2 regions of the Bacillus sp. z33 genome follow, and region 2 is predicted to be linked to the other one. Evidence: riboswitches for the same ligand, from Rfam matches in the RefSeq annotation. Region 2 holds a riboswitch; the other holds the start of a gene.
The links. A riboswitch is a leader RNA that binds a small molecule or an ion and turns the genes downstream of it on or off. The one in region 2 is predicted to bind thiamine pyrophosphate.
Positions count from the first base shown of each region.

Region 1: it holds a riboswitch for thiamine pyrophosphate, as region 2 does, so the genes downstream of both, thiT (energy-coupled thiamine transporter ThiT) here and AC4G3L_RS08395 (hypothetical protein) in region 2, are expected to answer to the same signal.

Region 1 is NZ_JBZFQN010000002.1:152,710-156,130, forward strand. Features, by position in the region: gene AC4G3L_RS07785 (hypothetical protein) at 1-65, shown strand, start outside; gene AC4G3L_RS07790 (dicarboxylate/amino acid:cation symporter) at 450-1,709, shown strand; TPP riboswitch at 1,779-1,879, shown strand; gene thiT (energy-coupled thiamine transporter ThiT) at 1,993-2,583, shown strand; gene AC4G3L_RS07800 (helix-turn-helix domain-containing protein) at 2,887-3,351, shown strand.
Region 2 is NZ_JBZFQN010000002.1:267,559-270,979, reverse strand. Features, by position in the region: gene thiE (thiamine phosphate synthase) at 1-155, opposite strand, end outside; gene thiD (bifunctional hydroxymethylpyrimidine kinase/phosphomethylpyrimidine kinase) at 152-967, opposite strand; gene thiM (hydroxyethylthiazole kinase) at 964-1,719, opposite strand; gene AC4G3L_RS08395 (hypothetical protein) at 1,719-1,967, opposite strand; TPP riboswitch at 2,053-2,155, opposite strand; TPP riboswitch at 2,222-2,325, opposite strand; gene AC4G3L_RS08390 (metal-sulfur cluster assembly factor) at 2,500-2,808, opposite strand; gene AC4G3L_RS08385 (prolyl oligopeptidase family serine peptidase) at 2,880-3,421, opposite strand, start outside.

The DNA of each region.
Region 1 (3,421 bases), 110 kb from region 2:
GTAATGAAATAATGGCTGAAAATACATCAGAGTACAAGAAGCAAGTAGATTTAAAAAATCATTAATTATAATATATATAACTTGATAAACGGCAAGCTGTTTTCCGAAAAGACGTATATATTGCGTCTTTTTTTATTGGATGAGTTATTGAAAATGGAAAATGTTCGTTATATATATATAAAGAGAACTAAGAAAAAATATCCCATGAAATACGATACTTATTATTATTTCCTACATCGTTTTTAGATTCCAATTTAGCTCAAATTAAGACTCAGTAACACCATAAATCCCTCCTGTAATTCTTTCCATTGTCATCTTAGGAATAATCTACTATTATTATATTATAATAATAAAAAATGCATCTGATTAGTTAGATGTACTTTTGATAAATCCTCCTTATTAGGGAGGATTATTAAATTGATAATATAAAAAATTGAAGGAGGGCATCTATGAACCTTACAATTAGAATTATATTAGGATTATTTATTGGTGCGATTGTAGGATTAGCTCTTAATATTTTTTCACCTCAATTATTTGAAATCTTAAATACTGTAGCATTTTCACCAATTGGCAATCTGTTTATTAATGCCATCACAATGTTAGTAGTCCCGATTGTACTCATTTCAATCACTTTGGGTACAGCAGGTTTGGGTGATCCTAAAAAACTCGGCAGGATTGGTGGTAAAACAATTCTTTATTTCCTGTCTACAACTGCATTTGCCATCACAATTGGTATATTCCTTGCCTTAGTCATTAAACCAGGGAATGGAGGTAATTTTGATATTGCCTCGGCTGAATATACAGCCACTACAGCCCCCTCTTTTTCTGAAACTCTCATTAATATCATTCCAAAGAATCCAATTCAGGCGATGGCTGAAGGAAATATGCTCCAAGTAATTGTAATGTCTATTTTCTTTGGGATTGCCATTACGGCTCTTGGTGAGAAAACAAAGGGTATTATTAACCTCTTGGAGCAAGGTAATGAGGTACTGATGTATTTAGTTAACCTTATTATGAAAGCAGCACCGTATGCGACTTTTGCCTTGATAGCAACTGCTATTGGCAATCAGGGTCTCCCAGCTATTAAAAATATGGGTCTTTATATGATCGTCGTTCTATTGGCATTGCTGATTCATACCATTTTCACATATGGGGGAGCCATTACAATATTTGCGAGACGTAATCCAATTGAATTTTTCAAGAAGTTTTTCCCAGCTATGACAGTAGGTTTTAGTACTTCATCGAGCAGTGCAACTTTGCCGGTAGCTATGGAGCTTACACAAAAAGAGTTGAAAGTACCAAAAAGCATCAGCAGTTTTGTACAGCCACTTGGTGCTACCATTAATATGGATGGAACAGCTATCATGCAAGGGGTTGCCACTGTATTTATTGCCCAAGCCTATGGCGTGGAACTTACGATGACGCAATTAATTACCGTAATATTAACAGCTGTTCTTGCAAGTATTGGAACAGCGGGAGTACCAGGTGTGGGATTAATCATGCTGACCATGGTTCTTGGACAGGTTGGCCTTCCAGTTGAAGGTGTAGGATTGATCTTGGGTATTGATCGTTTACTTGATATGACTAGAACAGCAGTTAATATCACAGGAGATGCATCTTGTGCTCTTATCATTGCTGAATCTGAAAAGAAACGCGAAGAAAGGGAAAATGAAGCATCAGAAATAGAAGTAGAAGAAATGACTGCCTAATTAGTTTAGTTTTGAAAAGTAAATGCTTGCTTATAGATGGCAAAATTAGTACGATGTAAGAAATGAATAGTATTCCACAAGGGGAGCCAGTGGCTGAGAGTGAACGAATGAGTTCTGACCCTTTGAACCTGTTAGTTAACACTAGCGTAGGAATGTGGCTGAATGAATGTAAATGTAAGCAATGCGAGCCATTTTGTGCGCGCATTGCTTTTTTGTATTTTGTTTATGCCCGATCAAGACTTGAGATGACTATTCAAAACTCTTGATAGAAAGGGGAAGTACAATGAGAAACAACCGATTATTATTTATGGTGGAGATTTCTGTTTTTTCTGCTTTGGCATTTATCTTTGATTTATTGGCCGGTGTTCTGTCTTTCAGTTTATGGCCGCAGGGAGGAAGCGTGTCAATTGCTATGGTACCTGTTTTTTTAATGGCGTATCGCTGGGGTGTCAAAGGGGGCGTAACAACAGGATTACTGCTTGGTCTATTGCAAATATTATCAGGAACTGCTTATATCATGCACCCTATTCAAGGGCTCCTTGATTATATTGTTGCCTATACGGTAGTTGGCTTAGCAGGACTTGTGTTTAAGTATGTTGAAAGAGAAGGAATTAGAAAGAAGGACTTGAAAACTTCTGGTATGGTCCTAATGGGAATCTTACTCGGTAGTACTCTGCGTTTTATCGCTCATTTTATTGCCGGAATCGTGTTCTTTGGTTCTGGTTCGGCCGATGGCCAATCGGTCGCTGTATTTTCGTTACTGTATAATTTATCCTACATGTTGCCAAGTGTGATTGTTAGCGGATTTATTATGATGCTTTTATTTGCTGCCGCACCGCGAGTCATCCTCAGAAAGCCCGCACATCATTCTTAAATGAATAAATCACTATATCTGGACTCTCAACATCATTGAGAGCCTTTTTGTGTTTCGCTTATACCTACTGTGTACTATTTCTCTATTCTTAATGAATTATTATTTTTAGTATAGACTGGTTCTTTTGACCTTTACTTTTATTCTAAGTAGGTTTTTAGGAAGAAGAACAAGGGAATATAAAAAAATTAGTAAATATATACATTATAGTACCTCTTTTCCATTTATTTCTATTATAATAGTAGTAGTGAACATTGATTGTGGAGAGTATAAAATATTAATTTATAGATGGGAAGAGGGATGTTTATGAGTAAGGATGAGATTATTCGTCTAATATCTGAACGTATGAGATTAATCCGTGTGGAGGTTGATTATACACAAGACAAGATGGCTGAAATAATAGGAATTTCCAAAAAAACATTGGTGCAGATCGAAAAGGAACGCAATGAAGCAAGCTGGACAACTGTTGTGGCTGTCGTTTCATTGTTTCGTGAAACCTTAACTGTGCAGACATTATTTGGCGGGGATCCACTCGAAGTTATTGAAACGGTTTCAAGAGAAAGAATTGATTACAGAAAAGAAAAAATGCTTGGCGGCAAGGTATGGTGGAAAGATATTCTGCTTGAAGGAGGGTATGTTCTGCAGCAAAATATGATAAGTGAACACTACCGGATTCTGGACGAGGATCAATACCGGATTTATAGCTCATTAAATGAAAACGATGTCCATAGTAAATTTAAAGAATTAGTCAATAAAGTTCTGCAATCATAATGTTTGGAATAAGAGAGATTCCTGCGGTACATATGAATGAAGTTTTCCTGGAATGTCTCTTTTAATTTAA
Region 2 (3,421 bases):
AGATATTTAGTTCCTGAGAATGCTCCCTCACCCTTTTCCCGAAATTGAAAAGCAGTGATTCCCCCTTTTAATGCTTCTTCAAGCACTTCTAATGGATTGTTTAAGATATTTTGTGAACCCATTACAAAATAAATACGAAGGAGATGTCGATTCAATTTAGAATCACCTCACATTTTTCATACTGATTATAGGCAAAATGATTCGTCGGCCCATGCCCATGTCCCAATTGCAAATCATATTTGATTCCCATTTGGATGAATTTTTTCGCCTCTAAAATTGCTCCAAGGGTCGAATATTCATTTGCAAGAAAAGCCGTAATCGCTGCAGAAAAGGTACATCCTGTTCCATGCGTATTTTTTGTGTGTACTCTTTCCGATTGCAAACTGAATGTCTCTCTACCCACCAAATAGACTGTATCCTCAGCAACCTGTTGATTATCTATATGGCCGCCTTTAATGACCACGCATTCTGCTCCATAGCTCATCATGATTTCTGCTGCCTTTTTTCTATCATCTGCAGTTACGATGTCTATTCCACTCAGTACTTCCGCTTCCGGTATATTGGGCGTAATCATAGTAGAGATAGAGAATAACTTTTTACGCAGGCTGTGAACTGCCTTTTCATGCAATAGACTCGCTCCGCCTTTTGCAACCATAACCGGGTCAATAATAAGTGGGATGTCGAGATCCTTTAGTACGTGGTATACTTCCTCAATAATTTCCTCAGAATATAACATACCTGTTTTAATCGCTGCTACATTAAAATCTTCAACAAGTACTTCAATTTGCTTCCGAACAAACAAAGGATCAACAGGATAGATTTCATGTACTCCGTTTGTATTCTGCGCTGTTAAAGACGTAATGGCTGATGTCCCAAATACTTTTAACTCCTGAAAAGTCTTTAAATCAGCCTGGATTCCTGCTCCACCACCACTATCAGAACCAGCAATCGTCATAACTACTTTCATATCAAGTCCTCCCCTCTGGATAACCGATTCAATTCATTTAAAATAACTGTCTGGAAATCACCTACATAGTTAGATTGTTTACCGGCCAAACTGCCGATAAGTTTATATTCATGTAAAAGTTCCTGCAAATGGACAAGATTTACCTCCTTGATTGTCAATGCAGCAGCAGAAATAGCACTTAACAAGCACCCTGTACCGGTAATCTGTGTCATGTTGATATGGCCTCCTTCTACCATGGTGCATATGGATCCATCCGTTAAAACATCTTTCTCTCCAGATACAATCACAAAGCAGTTATATAAATTGGCGATTTTCTTTGATTCCTTTTTAAGATCCATCTCACCCGATCCACCATCTACTCCCTTTTGTGTCCAGTCGACACAAGCAATGGTGGCAAGCTCCCCTACATTGCAACGAATCAAAATAAAATCAATTTCTTCCAAGAATTCCTGAACACTTTCTTTACGAAATGTACTCGCTCCCACGCCAACCGGATCAAATACAACTGGAATACCATGGATATTTGCTGCCTTTCCGGCTGTCAGCATAGCTTCTTTTGTCCGTTTATTGAGTGTTCCAATATTAAGGAGTAAAGCATCTGCTTTACTGACAATTTCCTCTATTTCATTTTCTTCATCAGCCATAATAGGAGCTGCTCCAACTGCCAATAGGCCGTTTGCCTGTAAAGGTGCTGCCACATAATTAGTCATACAATGAATAAGTGGCTTCCTATTCCTAATTTGTTTAAGCATTATCTTAACCCCTCCGGAATCCAACTTTGTTTAGACATCACCATTTCTCCAAAAATCCACTCGTACAAAAAGCTTTTATGGAAAAGTTCTATTAACTTGTTTTGCTTTTGTTCATGGGCATGGCGCACATAATAGTTCAAACTCTCTATTGGCAATGTTCCATCGGCGAGCTTTAATATGAATGGATAATCAAACCTCCCTTTCCAGCAAACATACTCCTCTCTTCGCACTTCGTTGCAAAATGCCATTTTCAGCCCTCCATTTTTTGGTGGACGTATGGAAAAAGACCCTTTAATAGTGTGGGTATTTCACATACTAAAAAAGGGTCTCATATCAACTGATGATATTGCTCCCTACGTCAGTATTAACTGTACAGGTTCAAAGGGTCAGGTTTTACCTTCTCAACTCGCATTCATGAGTCCCCCCGCAATCAAAACTATTTAATTGGAAACAAAAAAAGCTCTTCTAAAAACCTGAAGAGCTTTTCGCACATATCCAATAGGCCTATGTACTAATTGCTCCCTACGCCAGTGTTAACTGACAGGTTCAAAGGGTCAGGTTTTAACCTTCTCAACTCGTATATAATGAGTCCCCCCGCAAATAATTTGATTATTTTTACTTTATCAGAAATAAAAGCTATTTTCAATCCAGTATGCTAATTACTTTATGCCATTTGCTAATATGGATTTTGATTCAATCGCCTTTTTTAAAGTTCCCCGTTTCCTCATTACCACTGCATAAAAGAAGAGAGCCCATAAAACAGCTCTCTTCTTTTCTCAATTATCGGATGCCCAAGGCAATTTTTGCATAGCGGGACATACGATCCTTTGTCCATGCCGGTGTCCAAACAATATCCACATCTACATTTTTCACTTCCGGCAGTTCTTTCAATGCATACCGTACCTGATCGACAATGGTACCAGCCAAAGGACAGCCCATAGCTGTTAAAGTCATTTTAACTGTGACGTCACCTTCTTCAGTCATGTCCACATCATAGATTAACCCTAGGTTTACTATATCAATACCCAATTCTGGGTCTAAAACTTCTTCTAATGCACTCATAATACTATCTTTCATGTCTTGGTCCATATTCATTCTCCTTCCATCACATTCATGCTTCAATCCTACCAAACTTTGGTCAATCTGACCATTCTTATTCCTTATACAAGCTTCTCTTCTATAAAGTTTACAGCCTCTAGCAACCCTTTTCTTGTTACGGCGTGTCCGGCATTTTTTTCGGATATATAAGTAATCATCCCTGTTTCTACTTTTTCTTGGTGTTTATCAATAAATGCACGACTACCTGCAATAGGTACGACCGGATCCTTTTCCCCATGCCAGATGAAAAGTGGCCGATCTCTTAATTTTTCAGGTTGCAGGGATAAATCAAATTTTTCAAGAGAACTGAATACTTTCCATTTCTCTTCTTCCGTAAATCCCAAATCAATTCCCTGTTTCTCAAATTCATTCACTTGGTACTCTGCAAACTTTCTATAGGCCGGATTCCCCATCATACTTACTCCAACACGAATCCAATCATATTGAGTTAACGCACCAAGCGTCGTGATTGCGCCCATAGATGTCCCGCCAAGGCCTATACAATCATGAATCGCTAATCCATGTTCAGTGATATATTTTTTAATTATATGAAGTTCTTTTATGGAAGTTATGACAATTTTCCAAAATGACCTAGATAAATTCT